2 regions of the Ureibacillus sp. FSL K6-3587 genome follow, and region 1 is predicted to be linked to the other one. Evidence: riboswitches for the same ligand, from Rfam matches in the RefSeq annotation. Region 1 holds a riboswitch; the other holds the start of a gene.

The links. Region 1 has a riboswitch for thiamine pyrophosphate ahead of thiM (hydroxyethylthiazole kinase). Riboswitches for the same ligand answer to the same signal wherever they lie in the genome.
Region 2: it holds a riboswitch for thiamine pyrophosphate, as region 1 does, so the genes downstream of both, thiC (phosphomethylpyrimidine synthase ThiC) here and thiM (hydroxyethylthiazole kinase) in region 1, are expected to answer to the same signal.

What each region holds. Positions count from the first base shown of each region.
Region 1 covers NZ_CP151969.1:3,047,240-3,053,252, forward strand. Annotated here, with positions in the region: gene NSS77_RS14990 (methyl-accepting chemotaxis protein) at 1-842, shown strand, start outside; gene NSS77_RS14995 (cation:proton antiporter) at 898-2,061, opposite strand; gene thiE (thiamine phosphate synthase) at 2,232-2,858, opposite strand; gene thiD (bifunctional hydroxymethylpyrimidine kinase/phosphomethylpyrimidine kinase) at 2,851-3,666, opposite strand; gene thiM (hydroxyethylthiazole kinase) at 3,666-4,415, opposite strand; TPP riboswitch at 4,500-4,601, opposite strand; TPP riboswitch at 4,667-4,768, opposite strand; gene NSS77_RS15015 (reverse transcriptase-like protein) at 4,866-5,519, opposite strand; gene NSS77_RS15020 (hypothetical protein) at 5,744-6,013, shown strand, end outside.
Region 2 covers NZ_CP151969.1:2,004,997-2,011,009, reverse strand. Annotated here, with positions in the region: partial or broken gene NSS77_RS09960 (IS4 family transposase) at 1-413, shown strand, start outside; gene NSS77_RS09955 (hypothetical protein) at 625-810, opposite strand; gene thiC (phosphomethylpyrimidine synthase ThiC) at 788-2,509, opposite strand; TPP riboswitch at 2,661-2,775, opposite strand; gene NSS77_RS09945 (hypothetical protein) at 2,813-2,938, opposite strand; gene NSS77_RS09940 (hypothetical protein) at 2,922-3,047, opposite strand; gene NSS77_RS09935 (transposase) at 3,168-4,370, shown strand; gene NSS77_RS09930 (S8 family peptidase) at 4,563-5,324, opposite strand; gene NSS77_RS09925 (hypothetical protein) at 5,325-5,510, opposite strand; partial or broken gene NSS77_RS09920 (IS256 family transposase) at 5,679-6,013, opposite strand, start outside.

The DNA.
Region 1 (6,013 bases):
CCAGTGTTGAAGTGACAAAAGCGGTAAGAGACATTGCCATCGGAGCAACTCAATCAAGTGAAAATGCGGATCAAGTTACAGTATCCTCAGCAAAATTGGGAGAAAAAATCAACCAAATGACGGAACAATCAAAAGCGCTCAAAGGAATTACAAATGAAGCCAACGATCTGAATCAAGAAGGGCAAGATAAAATGTATAGCTTATTGAATTCCTTTGAAAACTCGAAAGCGGAATTGGAGAATATGGCCCGCGCCGTAACTTCCCTAGAAGGAAAAATCGAAGCCATTGAATCGATTATGGATACCATCTCTGAAATCTCTGAACAAACAAATCTTCTCGCTTTAAATGCGAGCATTGAGGCGGCCCGTGCAGGGGAACACGGTAAAGGATTTGCCGTTGTGGCCGATGAAGTCCGGAAACTTGCGGAACAATCCGCAAAAGCGACAGAACACGTCAAATCGACCATCCAACAATTGCAACAGGAAGCAAATACGGTTGTCGATGAAATGAATGAAATGCAAGAGACTTTCAAAGATCAGGAAAAAGTGGTTGAAGATACAGGAAACCTATTCCAGAACCTTTCAACGTTGATTCAAAATATGGAAAATACATTCAAAAACGTGATTGAAGAAATAGACGGCATTATCAAATACAAAGACCGTGTCGTTCAAACGATTGAAGAAATGTCCATGACGGCTCAATCAACGGCTGCAGCTTGCGAAGAAGTGAGCGCGGCAAGCGACGAGCAGCTAAATGCCATCCATTCAGTGGCTGAAGCTTCCGAAGAACTGAACCATTTAAGCAAAGAGTTATCGGAAACCGTAAGCAAATTTAAAATTTAATCAAAAAAATGGGCTGACTGGAATCCAGTCGGCCCATTCATTGTTTCCAAATCATTTATGCATCTTCTTGAGTTTCCAAGCGTTTGCCGAAGATCAGCTTCAATAACGGCGGAGTAACCAAAGTAGTAATGATGATGACGACAATCATGGCTCCATAGAACTCATGGGATAATATGCCGCCAGACAGTCCGATGGAAGCCAAAATTAACGCCACTTCCCCGCGGGAAATCATTCCTGCGCCAATGCCGGCAGAGGATTTCCATCCAAATCCGCAAACTTTTGCCCCAAGTCCGCAGCCAATAAATTTGGAAAGCACAGCAATCAATGAGAAGGCAATGATAAATACGATTTGATCCCCTATACCATCAAAGCTCATTGGCAATCCGATGTTGATAAAGAAGAACGGAACAAATATGCCATAGGCAATCGGGGAAATCCCGTGTTCAATTTCTTTTGCATATTTTGTTCTGCTGATGGCAACCCCCATGAAATATGTACCAATGATTCCTGATACACCGAGGAAATCAGCGAAATACGCCGCAGCGAATAATAAAATCAATCCGGCTGTAACAACCGGTTCTGTAATCTGCATGCCTCCAAACAGATGCATGAATTTTGGAACAATATATTTTCCAACAATGTAAATGATGATAAAGAAAATAATTTGTTGGGCAACGACCCATGCGATATTTGTATCCGTCCCCATAAAGAAGCCTATGGCAACCGCGATGAGAATGACAACGATGACATCATCCAATACCGCTGCCCCAAGCAGGGTCGCACCTTCCCTGCTGTTCAACCAGCCGATTTCCCGCAATGTTTGAACGGATATACTTACGCTAGTTGCAGCGAGCAATAACCCTAAGAATACACCCTCGGATGTAGGGATATGGAATAGAGGAGATGCAGCCCATCCCATGATGATCGGCATAACCACCCCTAAAACGGCTACAAGGGTTGCCGCCTTCATATTTTTGTTCAAACTCTCCAAATCCGTTTCAAGTCCGGCGAGGAACATCAATAATAAAACGCCGATTTCACTGAAAACATGAATCAGTTCCGTTTGCTCAATCCAACCGAGAACAGCTGGACCCAGGATAATCCCGGCAATGATTTTTCCGAGGACGGACGGTTGACCAAAGCGAAGGCTGATTTGACCCGCTATTTTGGCAACAAGCAGCACGAGAACAATCTGTAAAATAAAGTCAAAAACATCCACCTTTGTAACCCCCTGTTGTCAATTTTCTATGAAAGGAAGCCAAAAAAGACATGGTGGAGCCCTGTTGACAGACTCCACCATGTTTCCGCTCCCTATTTAATTACGAATTCAATTATAATCGAATTTTATTATTGTGTAAATTCCTTTTTTTCAGTTTATTTAAAATTCCTTTATTTCCCTTTCAATAATTGCACAGTTTTATGCCGATCATCGCTTTCGCAAATGGCGGAAATCACCGCCACCCCATCCGCTCCGGCTTCTTTCACTTTTTGTGCGTTCGCTGGTGTGATGCCGCCAATTGCCACAATGGGGAAATTCGGATACATTTCACGAGCCTTCCTTAAAAAAGCCACTCCCGCAGGCTTTTTTGCATCCGGCTTTGATTTCGTTTCATAGATTGGACCGATGCCCACATAATCGGCGCCGCTTTGGACGGCTTTCACCAATTCTTCTTCATTATGGACGGAAACACCGATAATTTTATTTTGAAACTTTTCCCGAATTTCTTGGATCGGTGTATCGTCTTGTCCCACATGAACACCATCGGCATCAATTTTTAACGCAAGTTCCACATCATCGTTAATGATAAAAGGCACCTGATACTGTTTGCATAAGGATTGGCATTCCCTGGCAAATTGTTCAAGCTCCCCACCGGTTAACGGTTGTTTCCCTTTTTCCCTCAGTTGAAAAAAAGTAATTCCCGCTTGCAATGCATCTTTCAATACTTCAAGGGGATGTTCGCTCTTGCAATTTTCCGTTCCCATAATGAAATAAACCGCCAACTCTTTTCTATTCAATGATTTCCACCTCCGCTTCATATCCCAACCGATGGGCAAAGTGATTCGTCGGTCCATGGCCATGGCCGATATTGAGCGGATTTTCGATTGCCCCTTGGACAAATTTTTTCGCTTCAATAATGGCTTCCTTCAAAGACAGCCCTCTTCCCAAATGGGCGGTAATGGCTGCAGAAAAAGTGCATCCTGTCCCATGGGTATGTTTCGTATTGATTCTTTTTGATCTCATTTTGAATGAAGACCCGTCTTTGAAAAACACCGTATCAACTGCGGATGGCCCGTCCAAATGCCCCCCTTTCATGACGACGCAATCAACTCCAAGCTGCAAAATCTTCTCCGCCGCTTCCCGGATCTCTTCCGCAGTTTGAATGTTCATGCCGGTGATGGTTTCCGCTTCCGGGATGTTTGGGGTGACAATGTTCGCAATCGGCAGCAATTCCTTTTTCATGGCCCGCACGGCATCTTCTTGCAGCAACGCTTGTCCGCCCTTCGCAATCATAACCGGATCGACAACGATTTGAACTTCTTGATCCCTCAAGCTTTTCGCGATTCTTTGAATAATATCCGCAGAAAACAACATTCCCGTTTTCAAGGCTTTTACATCAAAATCTTCGAAAACCGCCTTCATTTGAAGTTCGACAAAATCAGGAGTTGTTGGATAAATCCCTTCCACACCCAACGTATTTTGGGCCGTCAATGCCGTAATGACGGATGTGCCAAAAACCTTCAGCTCCTGGAATGTTTTCAAATCCGCCTGAATGCCGGCGCCTCCACCGCTGTCCGAGCCTGCAATCGTCATAACGATATTCATTATAATTCACCTCTTGAAATTTGATGTAGACCGTTTATGATTTCCACTTGGAATGAACCAAGGTATTTTTCTTTCGAAGCAAATTCGGCCACTTTTTTATAATCGGCCAACACGTTCCGGATATTTTCGAGTCTGTCCCCTTCCAAACATAATGCTCCCGCGCAAATGGCGCTCAATAAACAGCCCGTCCCCGTCACCTGCGTCATCCACTCATGGCCGCCGCTGACAAAAAGAATCCATTCCCCATCCGTTACTACATCTTCTTTTCCTGAAACCGCAACCATTGTTCCAAATTTCTTGGCCGTATCCTTTGCCACAAGGACAATATCCATCTCCCCTTCTCCGCTGTCCACACCTTTTGCCTGCCAATCGATTCCGGCGATTGCAGCCAATTCACCGGCATTGCAACGGATTAAATCAAACTTGATTTCTCTCAACAGATTTTCAGACACCTCTTTACGATATTTCGTGGCACCTGCCCCCACCGGATCCAATACAACCGGAATATTCAATTCATTCGCTTTTTTTCCGGCTAAAAACATGGCTTCCACTGAATTTTTATTCAATGTGCCAATATTGATTAACAATGCATCGGCAATCGATGTCATATCTTCAACATCCAATGGCTCATCCGACATGACAGGTGAAACGCCAATGGCAAGCAAGCCGTTTGCTGTAAAATTTGTCACCACGGTATTGGTAATGCAATGGATCAATGGATTCTTTTGTCTGATTTTGTATAAGCTCATTTGTTTTCTCCTTTCAATCCGGATTAATCTTTTGAAACTTAAAAATGCTCTTTTGCACGGCGCAAAAGAGCATTGAAAAGACTGCAAGTATCTTCAATTGCTCCCTACGGCAGTGCTAACTGCATCAGGTTCAAAGGGTTAGGTGTTTTCACCTTCTCAGGCACTCGGCCACCCCTGCAATTTCCAAAATTCCCTATGTAATTAAAAAGCTCTCCAGTAATTGGAGAGCAAAAAATTCACAATATCCATCTATGAATTCATGGATTGCTCCCTACGGCAGTACTGGCTGCATCCGGTTCAAAGGGTTAGGTGTTTTCACCTTCTCAGGCACTCGGCCACCCCTGCAAAAAAACATAATAATTCAGTTGTTTCCTACATTATACCATATGGATTTTTCAATTTTACATGATTTTATAAAACTAACAAACTTGGTTATTTCGATTCATTTATTCATTGCAGTTCGATTTTCCCGTCTATTTCGATATCATCCAAAGCTTGGTTTGCCAACCGGTCCGCTTCTTCATTTTCTTTTCGGGAAACCGGTTCAAATTCGGGTTTGATGCCAAGCCGGTTCAAATATTCATCAATTCGATCCGCCCAATTCATCAACTCTTTTTCATAAACCGGCCATTCACCGCTCATTTGATTGATCACCACTTGCGAATCGCCGATAAATCGGACCGTTTGGTGATGGACGCCAAGAGACTCCAATTCTTGGACAGAAAAATGAAGCGCTGCGTATTCCGCTTCATTATTGGAAGAAAGACCATCCAAAGTCAAATTTTTCCGCAACCGATATTTCTTTCCGTTTTGCTCAAAATAAATGACACAACCCAACCCGGATATGCGGCTTTCAAGATTAAATCCGCCATCAAAATAAACCGTCACATTCGAAGGTTCCGTTTCCATCTCTTTTATATATTTTTTTATTTCTTTCAATGTCCAAGTCGAATCATGTTCATCCAAAAAAAGAATGTTTTTTGTTCTTCCGGTTTTCATCAGCTCTTCCGCGACGGAAAGTGCGTGCGCTGGAGGCATTTCTTCCGAACGAAAAACCGTTTCCACACCCTTGTGGTGATACGTCCATTCGATTGTGATTTTCAAAAAGACCCCTCCCTTTTCCCTATTTTCTACAATAGTATTTTCAATTGGACGACAAAGATACGAAATATCCTTTCCCCGCCTTTATATGTTCACCAACGAGTTATTGACATTCTTCGACTTAGATATAAAATGAAAGTAGGAATTTGTATATAATTGTAACCCTTTTTCTATATTTATAGGAAATTTCGTTTATTTTTTTTTACAAGATATTAGGAGATGATATTTTGGCTAATGAAATGGAAAAAAAGAGATTGGGATGGTTTAAAAATCCTTTATCGAATCAGAGTGAGATGGAACAACGGGAAGAATCTCCCGAAATGGTTGTAGAAGATTTGCCTGCAGAAAATGAAAAAGTGGAAGAACAAGAAACGGTTCAACCGATTAAAGCTGAAGAAGAGTCTTTCATTTTTTCAAGGGATCAGCAAGACAAAGTGGCAATGGATGTCATTGTTTCAATTGAAAATATCATTAAAGACCGCCAATTGCTTTCCTAT
Region 2 (6,013 bases), 1.0 Mb from region 1:
CAACAGGTCTTCCATCGATTAGCTTTTCCCAATTAGGAAGACGAATCAATGCCATTCCAACGGTTTTCTTTCAATCGATTTTTCTTGATTTAGTGGCTCAAATTCATGAGAAAACACATTTTCAAAAGCGAAGAAAGCTGACAACGCCACTAAAAATCATTGATTCGAGTACGTTGCCACTGAATTTGACGAACCACAAATGGGCAGAGTTCCGAAAAACAAAATCGGGTGTAAAGCTTCACTTGCGTCTTGTATTCATGGAAAAAGGACTTTCTTATCCCGACAAGGCCGTACTGACAAACGCAATCGAACATGATCGTGGTCAATTAGAGATATTCATTGATGATTAAGAATGCCTGTACGTGTTCGATCGTGGATACTTAGATTATGAGCGATTTGACCGTATGACGGATGTGTTTTCGTTTTTTGCTAATTTTCCAGAAAAATAAAATCTGAAATTTCAAAACTTATTTATGCGACGCTAGTGATGTAATATATATATAAACTTAAAAGAAATGACTAAAAACAAAAATAAAAAAGCTAATCCATTTCCCGATTTCCACCCTGCAAAACGGGAGATGGATTAGCTATATATTTGACAATCCCCTTCACCCAATTACATATTCAATAATATAAAATCTCTATATAATGGCATTTGATACATTTTCGCATAAACGGTGTCTCAAAAAATGAATGCTGGCAATTTTTTTGAATATGGGCAATTTGCTGTTCCAATTTAAGAATTTTTTCCTTCAGTTCGGCAATGTCCTTTTGCAACTCTTGAACATTATCGATAGAGAGATGAGCCATTTTCGACAAACTCCTTCGCTTTTTGTTTCATCCCTTCTTCCCTCACCGTTTTTTGCAGCTCATGTGAAATTTTCATCGAGCAAAACTTCGGCCCGCACATTGAACAAAAATGCGCGACTTTCGCCCCTTCCGCCGGCAATGTTTCATCATGATATTCCCGAGCTCGATCTGGATCAAGCGAAAGGTTGAACTGATCGTTCCAACGAAACTCAAAGCGCGCTTTTGATAACGCGTCATCCCGCCGTTGAGCTCCCGGGTGCCCTTTTGCTAAATCGGCCGCGTGTGCTGCGATTTTATAAGCGATCACTCCTTCACGCACATCATCTTTATTCGGCAGCCCTAAATGCTCTTTTGGCGTCACGTAACAAAGCATCGCCGTTCCGTACGCGCCAATGATCGCCGCTCCAATCGCGGATGTAATGTGGTCATATCCCGGCGCGATATCGGTCGTAAGCGGTCCTAATGTGTAAAACGGCGCACCTTTACAAATTTCGATTTGCTTATCGACATTTTCTTTAATTTTATGCATCGGCACATGCCCTGGCCCTTCGATCATCACTTGCACATCATGCTTCCAAGCGATTTCCGTTAATTCTCCAAGCGTCTCCAATTCAGCAAACTGTGCTTCGTCATTCGCATCGGCAATCGAGCCTGGACGCAGCCCGTCTCCAAGCGATACTGCAATATCGTACGTTTTCAAAATCTCGCATATCTCTTCAAAATGCGTGTATAAGAAGTTTTCTTCATGGTGGGCTAAACACCATTGCGCCATAATCGAGCCGCCGCGTGAAACAATGCCAGTCGTTCGGTTTACCGTCATCGGTATGTAACGAAGCAGCACCCCCGCGTGAATCGTAAAATAGTCCACCCCTTGTTCCGCTTGTTCGATGAGCGTATCACGGTAAATTTCCCACGTTAAGTCTTCAACGACGCCGTTTACTTTTTCAAGCGCTTGATAAATCGGAACTGTCCCGACAGGCACAGGGGAATTGCGAATAATATATTCTCGTGTCGCATGAATGTGTTTTCCCGTCGATAAGTCCATAATCGTGTCTGCTCCCCAGCGCACCGCCCAAAGCATTTTTTCGACTTCTTCTTCAATGGATGATGTGACTACGGAATTACCAATATTCGCGTTAATTTTTACATGAAAACGACTCCCAATAATCATCGGTTCACTTTCCGGATGGTTAATATTCGAAGGAATAATCGCTCTTCCTTCGGCAACTTCTTGACGTACGATTTCCGGATCTATATTTTCGCGAATCGCAACAAATTCCATCTCCGGCGTAATAATCCCTCGTTTTGCATAATGCATTTGTGTTACAGTTTTTCCTTTTTTTGCGCGCAGTGGTTTTCTCTCGAAAGGCAGAGTAATCTCTGATTGCTTCTCATTACGGAATCCGTTATCTTCCGGTTTCACTGGACGCCCCTCGTATTCTTCAACGTCGCCTCTTTCTAAAATCCAGCGTTTTCTTAGCGGAGGCAATCCTTTTTGAATGTCCGGCTGAAAATCAGGATCGGTGTAAGGACCGCTTGTGTCATAAACACGAACAGGTTCATTTTCAATGATTCCTGTTTCTGTCTTTGTTGGACTTAACGTAATTCCTCTCATCGGTACACGAATATCCGATCTTGAACCTTCGACATATACCTTTTTACTCGCAGGAAATTGCATGAAAGATTTGATGTTTTGCATGTAACTCCTCTCCCTTAAAATAATGATTTAGGATCTGAAGTTACACCAAAACGCGGGGCAGAGATAGGAGAATATATGCGGAAATAAAAATCGGGTTCTCTAAGAGAACCCGATGGAACGCAAATAGCGAAACGTACGCAACAAACACATACACTCCCGCTATCTACTTCCCTACGCTGGTATAACCCAGATCAGGTTCAAAGGGTCAAAGAACTTAAGCGCGTTCTTTTCTCAGTCCAAGCTATTGGACTCCCCTAGTAGATAAGCGACAAACTTATTTAATTTTTCTTAATATTAACATACTTATAAAGCAATGTAAATACGCTTCCTTATACGGTAAACCGGTTTAACATTGTTTGCATATTTTCTGCCATTTTGCTTAACGATGATGCCGATGAAGCAATTTCCTCCATCAGCTTGTTTGGTCAATCACCAATTCCCCTACAAGATTCATTAAATATTCCAACCGCTCTACATCCACTCGAACCGTCGAAGAAATTTTCTTTTTTTGCTGGTTGGCCTTTTGTTTTTTGAGCATTTTGCACATTTTTCAACCCAAGAGCCATAAGGTTTTCTAAAGCATAAAAAAGGACTTCACCCCTTATTTGTAGAATTTTGAAGTGACCAAACCACAAAAATCCATAAGGAGGAAGTCACTTTGTATATTCTACAAGAAAGTCTATTTTCCTTTGAAGAATTGCAAATTTTAGAGTCAAAAGAGAAATTACCGATCTTTTTTAGTGCTCTAGATTTGCGTCCTTATGCTAAACAATTGAAAAGTTCTTCACCCCAAGGGGCTGAAGGACATTCCAAAGAAGGGATATTAAGGGCTCTTATCGCTGCCCCATTAGAAGGTATTGATACTTTTACTTCTCTTCACAATCGATTAAAAAATGACCTGCGTTTTCGTTACCAATGTGGTTTAGATATTAGCAGGCCTGCACCATCCATCTCTACTCTTAGCCGAGTATTTTCTTCACTAACCAAAACTGGACTTGTGAAAAGAATCTTTCAAGATCTCGTCCAGTTAGCTCAAGAGGAAGGAGTAATTGATGGAAAACATCAGGCTATCGACAGTGCCGCCATTGATGCTTATGAAAAGAAGCAGCCTAAGAAGCGAAGTGAACAAACAGGCAACGCCAATTGGGGGGCAAAGTTTGATTCCTTCGGTAATAAAATTACTTGGTTTGGCTATAAGATGCATCTTTCCGTTGACACCAAAAGTGAATTACCAATGGCGATTGAAGTAACCCCTGCTCATATCAACGATGGGGATGTCGCACCACAATTAATTGAACAAGTAAAGAGTTGTACAAACTCTAAAATTGATTTCCTGATAATGGATGGTGGGTACGACCAGCTAAAAAACTACGAATCCGCCAAGAACATCGGGGCTCAAGCTATTATTCCACTCAATTTGCGTAATGAAAAGGAGCCTCCCGAAGGAATTGCCTCCAATGGAACCCCACGCTGTTCGATGGGGTACGAAATGACTTATTGGGGCGCCAATAAGGATCAGCTCAAATTCAGATGTCCACACGCAACCGGAAAAGTGGATTGCCCATTAGGAATGGCAGCCTGTTCATCCTCCAACTATGGAATGGTAGTAAAAATTAACGTGAATAAGGATCTTCGCCGGTACTCTAATCCACACCGCGATTCCAAACGTTGGAAAGAACTTTACAATGAGCGAACCAGTGTAGAACGGTGCAATTCAAGAATGAAAAGTTATCTTACAGCGAACTCCCTGCATGTGTGGGGAATCGATAAAGTAAAAACTCATATTTACTTGAACGCCATCGTATTACTGGTTTCAGCTCTCGCAATGGCAAAAGAGAGTAAAAAGCAACAAACCGCTTAAAAAATTTTTAAAGCGAAAAATTCTGCAAGTACGCCCAAAAAAGGACAAACAGAATATTTGTAAACCAAAGATACAAAATACCCCAATTTATTTGGGTTTCTTTTAAAACTCTTTTTAATAAAAATCTAATTTTGCAAAACTCTCAATTATAAATAATATGTAAATTATACCATTATTATACAAATATTTGTACTATTTTTTGAAATTTTTACATATCTTAAAAGCCTCTTCTAAATTGAAGATCCTATATCCGTCAGGAGTTTTTTTGATAGAAGATTGTATGATTATCTCTCTTAAATCTTTATTATCTAATAAAGGATTATAGCTTAAGAGTAATGCTAGGCCTCCGGCAACATGAGCTGCAGCTAAAGATGTACCGCTTCTTATAGTATAGTTACCGTCTATAGATGTACTTAATATTTTGTGTCCTGGTGCCATAACCGTGAGTTCTTTTCCAGTATTAGAGCCAACCCACCTCTCATTATTTTCAGTTATTGCCCCTACAGCAATAACTTCTTCGTATTTTGCGGGATATGTAATAGAGTTGTTTGATAGAGCAGTATTTCCAGTAGATGCAATAAGAGTAATATTTTCTGAATCAGCTTTCTTAATAGCTTCTTTTAATATACGTGAATCTTTACTTCCACCAAAACTCATGAGAATAATATCTATATCATTATTAATAGCCCACTCAATTCCCTTAGCAATATTTTCGTATGAGCCAATTTGCTTCTTATTTAATACTTTTACTGAATATAGTTCTGCTTTTGGTGCAATTCGTGCTATAATCCCTGCTATATGTGTACCGTGTCCATTATCATCTTCGTAATTCGTCGAATGATTAATAATATTTATTCCACCTCTAATCTTCAGATCTTTATGATTACTTTTAATACCTGTGTCTAAAATAGCAATGGAAACACCTTCTCCAAAGACTTTGTAACTATCGTGAATTTATTGAATTTTTAAATATTCAATACTCCAAGGAATTTCTTTCTTCTCAGTAGAACTATGTCTTTTTTCTTCATAACTCTCTATTTCTGGTTGTATAGATTTTTCACTTCCCTTATTATTTCCGCTACAATTAACGCAAAAAAGTATGGTCACAATAAAAAAAACAATAAATATAATTTTCTTCAATGAAACACCTCCCATGGTATTTGGTACCGTCAAGAATTTTGTGTAATGTATTGGGGTAGGGTTTCTCTGAAATGGATTTGAATTGATAGGGGACTGAGGAGACTGAATATTCAGTCTTCTGTATGCAAAGGGAGAATCCCCCTTATCTCATTTATTTACATTATTTAGTTAATTGTAACGTTCTTCAAACATTCGCTCGAGGGCTTCATGCGCTTCGGCAAATCCTCTTAACTTTCGCCCTGCCCATTTCTCATTAAAATCTTGGATGGTCAAATACACGACTTTTTCCGCAGCTTCTAAACTGCTCAAACTGTTCATCGGCTTTAGACGTTTCCGAATCTCTTTGATCGTTCGTTCGATGGCATTCGTCGTGTAAATCACACTTCGAATACTGCTTGGATCATCCATACATGTAAGGAGGACATCCAACTCATTAGCCCAAGATTGGACTTCTCTTGGATATTTGCTGGACTATTTCGACTCAAACTGTTGAAACATTTGTA